Regions from separate parts of the Exiguobacterium sp. ZOR0005 genome, predicted to be linked through region 3. Evidence: riboswitches for the same ligand, from Rfam matches in the RefSeq annotation. Region 3 holds a riboswitch; each other region holds the start of a gene.
What was found. A riboswitch is a leader RNA that binds a small molecule or an ion and turns the genes downstream of it on or off. The one in region 3 is predicted to bind S-adenosylmethionine.

Region 1 (4,267 bases), on a different contig from region 3:
TGATTTTGTTTCCATGGTTATTGCTCCCCTGTGTTCAGTTTTTTGCAGGAAAACGAACGTTGGGTTGTGTCGTTCGACGAATGGGCTTGCCTGCAACCACAAGTCCATTATTATATGATAGATATCACAGCGAAATTTCGCAAATACTTTTTAATTTTTTTTGAACACGGCAGGGGGATGTGTCCTGTGGCACGAATTCGGGTAAAACAGAGTAACGAAAGCCGAAGGTGGAAACTCATATGCTCACATCTCTCGAACAGTGGATCATCCAATTGATTGAATGGCTTCAAGAGTTGCCGGGGGGGCCGTGGGCCGGTCTCGGCGCCCCGTTCTTAGAAGCGATTTTTCCGTTTCTTCCACTTGTCCTCATCATTTCAGCGAACGCGGCAACATATGGATTCCTGCTCGGGGCGTTATTATCATGGGTCGGCAGTTTGCTCGGGACAATTCTTGTCTTCTCAGCTGTCCGCTACGTGTTCCGCAAACCGATGACGCGCTGGCTTGAAAAACATAAGAAAGGCGTCTACTGGCTCGAACGGATCAACCATATGAGCCCGGTTTCACTCGGGTTCTTGTATTCGTTGCCGTTCATCCCAGTCAGTCTGATCACGTACTTACTCGCGCTCATTCAAATGCCGCTTCGGACGTTCATCATGGCAGCCGGGTTTGGGAAACTGCTTGTCGTCTTGATTTTCTCAGTGATCGGTGACCAATGGGAAGAATTTATCCAAAGTCCGTTCCGCTTGTCGATGCTCGGCCTGTTGTTGCTCGTCTTATGGGCAATCAGCCGCGGACTTGAAGAACTTCTTAAACGGCGCGCCTTCAAAAAACGCAACGAACAGCTCAAACGTGAACTCGAAGCAAAAAGAACGACCTTGTGAAGTCATGCTTCACAAGGTCGTTTTTGTCAGGCCCGCTTCTTGAAGCGCGGGAAGTTGAAGGCAATCGCCAGTCCGCCACAGATGAACAAGAGGAACGGATAAAACATGTACGGCACGAGAGCCGGTGATGCCGTGTTCGTCAATTCGGCGGCGATGAGCAATTGGGCTCCGTACGGGAGAAGCCCTTGTACGCCACACGAGAAGATATCGAGCACGCTCGCCGATTTCTTCCGTTCGATGTCATACGTGTCGGCGATGTTCGCCGCGAGCGGCCCGGCGACAAGGATTGAAATCGTATTGTTCGCCGTGGCGACGTTTGTCGCACTGACGAGCCCGGCGATGCTCCACTCGGCGCCGGCCCGTTGTTGGATGCGGGCAGTGAGGGCGTCTCGCAAATAAGTGAGCCCTCCGTTATGCGAGATGAGTCCGACGAGCCCGCCCATGAAGAGCGTCAAAATCGAAATCTCTGCCATCCCGATCATCCCGTCGGCCATCGCCGTGACGAACGCTGTCACGGACAAGGTTCCGTCAAGCAGACCGATGATCCCGGTCAACACGATGCCGCCGAGCAAGACGAGGATGACGTTCAACCCCGTCAAGGCGAGGACGATGACGGCGAGATAAGGGATGAGCTTATACCATTCAAAAGCAGCGACTTCAATCGTCGATTCTCCGCTCGACAAGACGGCGAGGAGAACCGTCGTGATGACGGCCGCCGGCAAGACGATCCAAAAGTTCGTGCGGAACTTGTCGCGCATGTTCGTCCGTTGCGTCCGGACCGCCGCGATCGTCGTGTCCGATATGAACGACAAGTTATCTCCGAACATGGCTCCGCCAACAACGGCAGCTGCGGCGATGGCGATATTGACCCCACTCTCTTCATGGATGCCGAGGGCAATCGGGGCGAGCGCCGCGATGGTCCCGGTCGATGTGCCCATCGCCATTGAGATGAAGGCCGCGATGACGAACAGGCCACTCAAAAGAAGCGATGGCGGCAACAACGTGAGCGCCGCGTTGACGGTCGCGTCAATCGCCCCGATCTCACCGGCAACGTTCGAAAACGCCCCGGCGAGCAGGAAAATAAAGATCATAATCAAAATGCCGGGGTTGCCCGCGCCTTGCGCAATGCGCTCGACGGTTTGCGTGACACTTCCTTTCGTCATCATCGCCGCGACGATCAAGGCGATGAGTGCCGCAATCAATACAGGGAATTTGTAAAAATCGCCATAGTAAATCCCGGCCCCGATAAAGAAGACGAGAAAGACGAGTAAGGGCAACAGTGCCCATTTGTTAGCTGTCGGTTGTTCCAATCGTTTCACCTCATTCATAAAAATAAAAAGAGAGCCTTTTTGAAAAAAGGCCCTCTTTTACAAGAAACACTTTTTTCATCTTTCGAGCAGAGCGCTCGCTGGATTTGGCACAGGTTCCCCGCTGCCGAGACTTCACAGGGCCAGTCCCTCCGTCTCTCGTGATAAAAAAGTCGTATGATTAAGTTATAAGACACGTTCCCTAACCTATCTGTTTCGAATCGGTTTGTCAATAGAAAATCCCCACGCTCTGTGAGCGTGGGGGCGGATCAAGTCGTCAAATAGTTGTAGTGGGCGACTCGGTTGCGCCCGGCGTACTTGCCGCCGACGTATAACGCCCGGTCGGCGTTGCGAATCGTGTCATCGAGTCGTTTGTCACCGAACGCCTGAATCGTGTCGACCCCGATCGAGGCGGTCACTTGAATCGCGATTCCCTCGACATAAAACGGCTTGTCTTCAATCTTTTGGCGAATGCGTTCAGCGATTTCGACGGCCTGGTCGACGTCGCAATGATTGAGCAACAAGATGAACTCTTCTCCGCCATAACGGGCCGCGAAGTCATCGGTCCGCAGCGCCTGACGGATGCGACGGCCAAATTCTTGAAGCACGCCATCGCCGACTTGATGGCCATGTGTGTCGTTAATTTTTTTGAAAAAATCGATATCGAGCATTGCGACCGAGATCGGATACATAGAAGCGTCTGAGATTTGTTGAATCCCATATTCATAAAATGCCCGGGCGTTCGCGAGGAGCGTCAAGCTGTCCGTCCGGCTCTCTGTATAGAGGCGATCCCGTTCGTGGCAACGGCTGATCGTTCGATTGAACGACTTGAGCAGTTTGACGATTTCGCGCTGGATGATCAGCGGATAGCCGTAGACGTGCTCGCCGGCCATGACGATCCACGTGCGAATCCCTTCGATTTCCTCGGAGCGGACAGAGATGAAGCTGTGGTAGTCGTCGTGGAACTCATCTGACATCGGTGCGTCCCACTCGAAACGCATCTCATACTCGACGGACGATTCGTTCGGATACGTCGATTCGAGCAAATCGAAGACGCGGGGACGTTCGATCGGTTGGCGCGTCTTTAAATCGAAATAGAGCGATCGATCGAACACCGTGAACTCGACGAAACCGGCGTCGTATTGATTCAACCGTTCGCATTGACTGAGGAACACTTCGATGGCTTGCGCCTCGCTTTGCGACAGCGACACGGCTTCTTTTGCTTCATCGTACTGTTCGATGAGCGATTTGAACGCGTCTTGTCGTCCTTTTTGAATCAACAGTCGTTTGATGAAGAACGTGAGCGCGGCGGCAATGCTACTGACGACGAGCAAGTTCGTCTCGCGGAAGAAGGAAGCCGCAAAGATGAAGACGAGACTGACGATATACGTATAAAACGCGATGTTCAAGAAGTCGCGGACCGGCACGTCGACCCGGAACCACCAACCGACTTGGTACTTCTGCAGTACCGTATTCAATACGATGGCGGCAATCAACCCGGCGACGGGGAGGAACGAGTCTTGCGTGTAAAAACCGAGCCCCGTCTCACCACCGAGCGCCAAGTAGACGCTCGCCGGAATCGCTAGTTCTAGAAAAGACGTGATAGCGTTCCACGGATACGTGAAACGGAAGCGCCGGAGCGCGACGCGCGGCTTCAAGTTGACGAACTGGAAGACGAGCAACCCGATTTGGTTGACGAACAGAGCTGTCTCAAAGTCAAAGAATAAAAAGATAATCAGGACGATACTTTCAGAAAATGTGAAATAGACGCCTTTGCGCTCGATGGAGTCGAGTTGGAAGATGATGACGAGCAAGGCGATCAAGATGAACGGCAACGGCTCGATGGCCGGCGCGTTCAATACGCCTGTCGCAAACAGTGTGATCGTCAAAAGTACAAAAGCACTCCAAATACCCCAGCCGAGGGCAGACATCTTACGGAAATGGTTCATGGCCCCTCCTATGTGGGAAAAGTCGATTATGTATCGTAAAAAATTCGGCATGATGAGGCGGCAGTCCTGCCTATTCCTCATAATGGCCGAATTCTAGCATTGAGTCTATATGAATTATCCTCTATAATGA
Region 2 (4,267 bases), on a different contig from region 3:
TTCTCGCAAGAATAGCGGCAACATGCTCTCGACGATGGCAAAGCCCATCGAGATGAAGACGCCGGCGAAAATGAAGACGAGGAAGACGCGGTCCTGGGCGAAGACGCGCAACACGTCTTGGTTCGACAACGTCTCGTGCTCGGTCGTCTCCGGCAACGTCTCACGAATCCATTTGGCCAGGACGAGCGCATAGATCCCGAACACGACTGCCGCCGCGAAAAAGATATATTGTCGGTCGAGGAAGAGGACGGCACTGCCAAGGAGCGGACCGAACGCGGCCCCGATGTTGTGCCCCATGCGGAGCAAGCCGAACGCTTCGTTCAACTGCTCCGGTTCGGTCACGTCGGCGACCATGGCGCTCGCAGCCGGGTGGAACAGTGAATTCGTCAAACCGAGCATCGCGTTTAGAAGCAACAACGGCCAGAACGAGTCGGCGAAGGCGAAGCCGACGAGTGCGAGCGCATCCCCGATGATGGCGATCATCATGACGGGCTTGCGGCCATAGATATCCGCGAAACGTCCGCCGATGACCGAGCCGATGAGCGCCATGATCGGTCCGGTCGCCAAAATGATCCCGACTTGGACGTAACTGTCGAGCTTGTCACTATAGTAGAGGACGAGGAACGGGGCGATCATGAACATCATGACGCCGGTGATCGTCTCCCCGAGAAAACGGATCCAAATGTTGCGGTCGAGCCGCTTGAGTGATTGATACATACGGGTTCACCTGTTTCTGAGAAAGTAAAAAGGGACGCAGCATGCACGGAAGCATACTCGTCCCTTTAAATTTGCGCATGCCACGGATGGGCAGGCAAAACCGATCTTTTTCAGAAAAGTCGAGGCGCCCGCCCGTCAATATGAAGTTTCGTTTGTGGTACGTTCATGACTGACATGGGGCAGCCTCCTTTCGTGAATGTCGTGTGTCTACGTTTCAAATGTATGACAGATAGTTTCAATATGTCAACACATTTCTCTAGCTACAGGAGCTCGTTCAAGTTCTTGCGGGTGAGCCGGTAATCGATGAGCCGCGACAAGATGACTTGAATCATCGCCGTCACCGGCACGCTGACGAACATCCCGACGAGGCCGAACAAACTGCCGCCGATGATGATCGAGGTGATGACCCAGAACGGGGTGATGCCGACGCTGTCGCCGAGTATCTTTGGTCCGAGCCACAATCCGTCGAACTGTTGTAGCAAGAAGATGAATACCAAGACGAGAACGGCCGTGAACGGGTCATAGAAGTATGTGATGATGAACGCCGGGATCATGCCGAGGAGCGGGCCGACGTACGGGATGAAGTTCAGGATCCCGATGATGACACCGAGTAAGAGCGCGTACGGTGCACCGATAACGAGGAGACCGACGACGGCCATCACACCGATGATGAGGCAGTCGAGTGACTTGCCGATGATATAGCGCTTGAAGATATAGTCCATCTCCTGGAAGATGTCGATCGTCGTCTTCGCCGTGGCGACCGGGAACATCGCATACAGCAGACGCTTGAACATGCGGGCGAACACTTCCTTGTCTTTCAACAAGTAGATCGAGATGACGATGCCGATCAAGAAGTTGATGAGCGTCATCGTGAAGCTCGAGACGTAGCTGACCGAGGACAATACGGCCGCCTCGACCCAACCGGAGTAACGTTCCTCGAATCGTTTGAAGTCGAGCGTCTGAGCGATCGTCTCGTTATAATCGTGTAAAAACGTGTTCAACTGCCCTAAGAACCCATCGATTTGGCGAATGTAAAACGGGAGCTCCTCGATGAGCGACGAGACACTCGAATATATCCGCGGGAACAGCGTCACGGCCGAGATGACGAGCAACCCGATGAACGTCACGTAGACGATCAACAGCCCTTGATATCGTTTCAGTGCGAACCGCTCTTCCATATAAGAAAGGACCGTGTTCAACAACAAGGCGATGGCGATTCCCATGATGACGGGCGTCAACAGTTGAAACGTGTATTGTAAGACGCGAGAGATCGTGTCCGGCTCACTGATGACTCGCCATAAGACGAGAAAGATTAGGCCGATCACAATTAATTTCCAAATCAACTGACGGTTTAGCTCCACTAGTCCATCCCCTCATCCTATATTTTTTTCAGAATAACGTTCTTCTTTTACTATGACCGTTTTTTTTCAGGGTTTCAAGAGGCCATAGCAATTTTCAAAATAAGGATTGACAGGATTGGTAACGTTTGGTTTACTAAAGGACATATTACACATAAATCGCATATAAACACTTTCTATCAAGAGAAGCGGAGGGACTGGCCCGATGAAGCTTCAGCAACAGATTGTATACCAATACTGTGCTAATTCCAGCAAGGTGACCTTGAGAGATGGGAAGGTGGTTGTTTGAATACGTCCGTATCTCGACACCCCTTTCCGTGGAAAGGGGTGTTTTTTGCATAGGAGGACCATCCATGGCAGACAGACGTTCAAACTTACTTAAAACTTTACCACCCCAACATTTCGTCGGGCTCGCGAAAGAAGTGGTCGCGCTCGAACAGGCCGGGGCCGACATCATCCGGCTCGGACAAGGGACGCCGGACTTGCCGACGCCAAAGCCGATCTGTGAGGCGCTCGAGACGGCGCTCGCGAATCCGGACACGCATCAGTACGGCCCATTCCGTGGGCAAAGCCGTTTGAAACAGGCGGTGGCGACGTTCTACTTGAACGAGTACGGGGTCGAGATCGATGCCGAGAGCGAGGTCGCAATTTTGATCGGGTCGAAATCGGGCCTGATCACGCTCCCACAATGCGTCCTTGAACCAGGGGAGGGCATCCTGCTCCCGAACCCGGGCTACCCGGACTATATCTCCGGGGCCCGGCTCGCCGGGGCGCGCGTCCACGACCTCGTCTTGACAGAAGACAACGATTTTCTTCCGGATTACGAGACGCTCGACACGCACGGGGCGCGGCTCATGTATTTGAACTACCCGAGCAATCCGACCGGCGCCGTCGCGACGCCACGCTTTTTCGAGGAGACGGTGCAATTCGCCAAGGAGCGGGAACTGATGGTCGTCCACGACTTCGCCTACGGCAGTATCGGCTTTGACGGCCATGTCCCGCCGAGCTTCCTTCAAGCCGACGGGGCGAAAGAGGTCGGCATCGAAGTGTACACGATGTCGAAGGCGTTCAACATGTCTGGCTGGCGCGTCGCCTTCGCCGTCGGCAACAAGGATATCATCGAGGCGATCAACACGTATCAAGACCACGTCCACGTCAGCGTCTTCTCGGCCATCCAAGAGGCGGCGGTCGCAGCGCTCGAGTCACCAAAATCCGTCCGCGATGACCTGGCCCGTCTATACGAGGCTCGGCGGGACCGATTGGTGGACGGGTTGCGTCGAGCCGGTTGGGACGTCCCGGCCCCGAAAGGTTCATTCTTCGTCTGGGCGAGAGTGCCGGAGGGAGATGCCAAGTCGTTTTCGCAGAAGTTGCTCCATGAGGCAGGCGTCGCGGTGACGCCAGGATATTTCTTCGGCGCGGAAGGTGAACAGTACGTCCGGTTCGGCCTCGTCTCGCCGGAACCGAAGATTGACGAGGCCGTCGCGCGCATCGAGCAGCTGTTCGCCGCTTATGAGGAGGTGCGGGCATGATTCGTCAAGCCGTCCTCGAGTATGACCACGACGACGATGCCCTCGATCGGCTCGGCGAACTGATCGGAGGCCGCCGGGTGCATGTGTTGCGCGGGCGACACGGCTACCCCGTCGTCGAACGGCTGCTTCCTTCTTTGAAGGCGTATCCGGCAACATCGTTCGCAGGCGAGTGCACGGATCGCGAGGCGGACCGAGTCGACCTTGACGGAGCGGACGTCTTAGTCGCCATCGGTGGCGGCAAGCTCGTCGACACGGCCAAGCTCGTCGCCGTGCGCAACGGCGTCCCGCTCATCGTCATCCCGACGCTCGCTTCTAACTGTGCGGCGTTCACCCCGCTCAGCGTCGTGTACCGGGAAGACGGGAGCTACGACCGGTACGACGTATTCCGTGTCATCATCGAACGCGTCATCGTCGACGCCCGGGTCATCGCGTCTTCACCGTTCGATTATTACCGAGCCGGGGTCATCGACACGGTCGCGAAGTTCTATGAGGCCCGCTATTTGAGCGGTGATACCTCGACCGTTGCGGGTGTCGATGCCGGAATCGCGCTCTCCAAGCAATGTCATCGTCTGCTCGAAATCGAGCTAACCGAGACCGCCTTCCGCTCATACAGCGAAGGGACGCGCTACGCGGTCGACCACGTGCTCGCCATCGGCGGAGCTG
Region 3 (4,267 bases):
GTAAAGCGTCACAAGTGATCGATCAAGTGAAATCCGCCTCAGGCATCATCCAAGAAGTCGCGACAGACGTACAAAACGTGTACGAGAAAGTCGCCGGTGAAGCCGAGACGGTCAAGCAAGACGTGAATAAAGTCGTCGAAACGGCGCAAGAAGCAAGAGCCGACTTGCAAGACATCGGCGAGAAAGTCGTCGAGGCGAAAGATACCGCGCTCGGACAAGACGGTACATCGACTGACCAAACATCAAAATCATAAAAAAAAGGCGACCTTTCACGAGAAAGGTCGTCTTTCATTTGGTTAAGCGAAGCGTTTCGCGCCTTCTTCAAGCACCGCTGCTTTGTCCGTTTGCTCCCATGGGAGTTCAACGTCCGTACGACCGAAGTGGCCGTAAGCTGCCGTCTGCTTGTAGATTGGGCGACGAAGGTCGAGCATCTTGATGATGCCGGCCGGACGGAGGTCGAAGTTCTCACGGATGAGTTCAACGAGCTCTGTCTCGCTCAATTTACCAGTGCCGAACGTATCGACCGCGATCGATACAGGGTGAGCGACACCGATCGCGTACGCGAGTTGGACTTCCGCTTTGTCAGCAAGGCCAGCTGCGACGAGGTTTTTCGCCACGTAACGAGCCGCGTATGCTGCTGAACGGTCAACTTTTGTAGGATCTTTACCAGAGAACGCGCCGCCACCGTGACGAGCGTAACCACCGTACGTATCGACGATGATCTTACGTCCTGTAAGACCTGCATCACCTTGTGGCCCACCAATTACGAAACGGCCAGTCGGGTTGATGAAATATTTCGTATCGGCATCGATGAGCTCAGTCGGGATGACTGCATCGATGACGTGTTTCTTAAGATCCGCTTGAATTTGCTCGAGCGTGATGTCTTCAGCGTGTTGTGTCGAGATGACGATCGTATCGATGCGGACCGGGTTGTTCGCTTCGTCGTATTCGACTGTCACTTGCGTCTTACCATCTGGACGAAGGTAAGCGAGTGTACCGTTCTTGCGGACTTCCGCCAAACGGCGTGACAGTTTGTGTGCGATCGAGATCGGAAGCGGCATGAGTTCCGGTGTCTCTTTCGTCGCATAACCGAACATGAGACCTTGGTCTCCGGCGCCGATTGCGTCGAGTTCTTCTTCGGTCATCTGACCTTCACGTGCTTCGAGTGCTTGGTCGACACCTTGAGCGATATCGACTGATTGCTCGTCGATTGACGTCAAAACAGCACATGTCTCTGCGTCGAAACCATATTTCGCGCGTGTGTAGCCAATCTCACGAACTGTTTCACGAACAACTTTCGGGATATCCACGTAAGTTGATGTTGTGATCTCACCTGCTACAAGCACGAGACCTGTCGTGACAGATGTCTCAGCCGCAACGCGGGCGTTTGGATCTTCAGCTAAAATCGCATCCAAAATCGCATCTGAGATTTGGTCACAAATTTTATCCGGATGTCCTTCCGTGACGGACTCCGAAGTGAAAAGACGACGGTTCAAGTTTGCCATTTCGAAAAACCTCCTATAATAAGGGTGATGTGTGGACGGTACTCGTTCCCCTTACGCGTTGCTTTGGGACGGTAATGAAAAAAACCTCTCGCCACGTTCAATGGGAAAGGTTGAATCGTTCTTCCTTACCCTCTTATCGTTCGAAGCTTACGCTTCGCTTCAGGATAGCACCTTTTCCGAATAACTTTGACAAATCGGACGGTTGCTGGGCTTCGTAGGGCCTTGTTCCCTCCACCGCTCAGAATAAGAGTATCCGTTACGAAGACCATCATATAAATGCCGTACCGTTCTGTCAAGCGTATCGACTGAATTCGTAAAAGTTTTCACATTCCTCCTAATAGTTATGTTTGTGAAATAATAAACATTTTTTTGTCCGTTTCCGTTTTTGTACTATGACCTGGTACAGAATATGTTAGAATGACAGTGTAAGAAAGCGCTTACTTTAAAGAGTGAATTAACGCTTGTGTTTGATTAGTGTGTCACATATAATAAAAACGTCATACTAATTAATCGCGGAAGTATGCTTATTTCATCCACATCTATTTAGGGGAAAGGTGGGATTCGGGATGGCGACAACGCTCCTGAAAATCGAAGAATTAATTAACGGTGCCGATGTATTACGGAACTTGACGGTTCCGCAACTAGTGGAAGAGGCCATTCGCAACGGGGAAGGCGTACTGACAAAAGACGGGGCTTTATCCGTCAGTACCGGCAAATTCACAGGACGGTCACCAAAGGACAAATTCGTCGTGAAAGATGAAGTTAGCAACGACTTGGTCGACTGGGGTCCAGTCAACCAACCGATCGCCGAAGAGAAGTTTTCGGCACTGCTCGACAAAGTGCTCGCCCACCTCGAAACGAAAGACAAGCTCTACTACCTCGAGGCGTCAGCCGGGGCTGACGAACATTACACGTTACCGGTACGGGCCATCACAGAATACGCATGGCACAACTTGTTCGCCAAGCAGTTGTTCTTACGGGAATGGCCGACTAAAGGCGCCTTTGACCCGTTCACGGTCATCTATGCGCCGAGTTATAAGGCTGATCCTGCCGTTGACGGGACGAACTCCGAGACGTTCATCCTCGTCTCGTTCGCCAAACGTACAATTCTGATCGGGGGAACAGAATACGGTGGCGAAATCAAGAAGTCCATTTTCTCGGTCATGAACTTCCTGTTGCCTGAGCAAAACGTCCTCTCGATGCATTGCTCGGCAAACGTCAACGATGAGAATGAGACAGCCCTCTTCTTCGGACTGTCTGGGACTGGGAAGACGACGCTTTCTGCTGACACGGAACGCCACCTCATCGGGGATGACGAGCACGGTTGGTCACCGGACGGTATCTTCAACATCGAGGGTGGTTGCTACGCGAAGACGATCAACTTGTCACGCGAGAACGAACCGCAAATCTATGATGCGATCCGCTTCGGATCACTCATCGAGAACGTCGTGTTGAACGATGACCGGTCCCCGGACTATAAAAACATCTCATTGACGGAGAACACGCGCGCGGCATATCCGATCAACTACATCGATAACGCCATGCTTCCGTCGCGAGCCGGTCATCCGAACACAATCGTCTTCTTGACGGCCGATGCTTACGGGGTGTTGCCTCCAATCAGCAAGCTGACGAAAGAACAGGCGATGTATCACTTCCTCTCTGGATATACGTCCAAGCTGGCCGGCACCGAGCGCGGTGTCACCGAACCGCAGGCGACGTTCTCGACTTGCTTCGGCTCACCGTTCTTGCCGCTCGCACCAGAGCGCTACGCCGATATGCTCGGCAAGTTGATCGAGAAGCATGAGGTCGACGTCTATCTCGTCAACACCGGCTGGACGGGCGGCGCGTACGGAGAAGGATCGCGTATGAAGCTCGCCTATACACGGGCGATGGTGAACGCGGCCGTCAACGGTGAACTACGTGACGTCAAGACGATGCGGCACGACATTTTCAACGTGGAGATCCCGCTCGACATCCCAGGCGTGCCTCAAGACGTGCTCAATCCACGGGAGACGTGGAAAGACGCTGAACGTTACGATGTCGAGGCGAAAGCGCTCGCTCATAAGTTCCAAGACAACTTCAAACGATTCACAAAAGCGAGTGAGTCGGTCGTCGCGGCCGGCCCGATCGTCTTCTAACAGAAAAATGACTAGTGCCTCGAGCGGCACTAGTCATTTTTTTGTCGTCTTCTCGATCATCCAATCCATCGCCCGTTCCGTCGTCTCCCACTTTTTCCAAAATGGCAGTTGATGGGCGAACGGCACGACCCACAGCTCGGCTTGCGCCCCGAGTTTTTCGGCGACTGCCGTCGCGTGACGCAACCGCACCTGTTCATCGTCGGTACCGTGAATGAGCAGCGTCGGGGCTTGCCACTCCTTAAATAGCGGTGATCTTTCGATATACGCCTCGCTAGCCGTCTCCGGGTCGCCCCCGGTCATGCGGCGAAGCATCTTACGCATCGTCCGCTGCTCTTCATACGTCCATGCCAAGTTCGTCACCCCCGCCCATGAAGTGACAGAGGTGAGCGGGCGCGCCGCGGCCAAAGAGAGCGCCATCATGCCGCCACGCGAGAAACCGAGGGCGTGGATCGTCGGGCATGTCTTCTCGACCCGGTCGTAAAGTGACAACACGTCTTCTAAATCGTCTCCGCCAAAATCCTCTTTCCCGCTCCCTCCATGATTGCCACGGTATACCGGGGCGACGACGTGGAAGCCGCGGGCGGCGAACTGCATCAAGCGAGGAAGCCGCACATCGCCGATTCG

Region 1: another riboswitch for S-adenosylmethionine. It lies ahead of L971_RS14450 (Na+/H+ antiporter NhaC family protein); the one in region 3 lies ahead of metK (methionine adenosyltransferase).
Region 2: another riboswitch for S-adenosylmethionine. It lies ahead of L971_RS11810 (aminotransferase class I/II-fold pyridoxal phosphate-dependent enzyme); the one in region 3 lies ahead of metK (methionine adenosyltransferase).

Annotation. Positions count from the first base shown of each region.
Region 1 covers NZ_JTLB01000039.1:2,128-6,394, reverse strand. The annotation lists gene L971_RS14460 (rhodanese-related sulfurtransferase) at 1-15, opposite strand, end outside; gene L971_RS14455 (TVP38/TMEM64 family protein) at 240-881, shown strand; gene L971_RS14450 (Na+/H+ antiporter NhaC family protein) at 908-2,191, opposite strand; SAM riboswitch class I at 2,264-2,359, opposite strand; gene L971_RS14445 (GGDEF domain-containing protein) at 2,458-4,137, opposite strand.
Region 2 covers NZ_JTLB01000025.1:60,817-65,083, reverse strand. The annotation lists gene L971_RS11820 (MFS transporter) at 1-717, opposite strand, end outside; gene L971_RS11815 (AI-2E family transporter) at 978-2,078, opposite strand; SAM riboswitch class I at 2,249-2,351, shown strand; gene L971_RS11810 (aminotransferase class I/II-fold pyridoxal phosphate-dependent enzyme) at 2,429-3,604, shown strand; gene L971_RS11805 (iron-containing alcohol dehydrogenase) at 3,601-4,267, shown strand, end outside.
Region 3 covers NZ_JTLB01000031.1:22,933-27,199, forward strand. The annotation lists gene L971_RS13070 (hypothetical protein) at 1-254, shown strand, start outside; gene metK (methionine adenosyltransferase) at 297-1,505, opposite strand; SAM riboswitch class I at 1,636-1,755, opposite strand; gene pckA (phosphoenolpyruvate carboxykinase (ATP)) at 2,072-3,643, shown strand; gene L971_RS13085 (S9 family peptidase) at 3,677-4,267, opposite strand, start outside.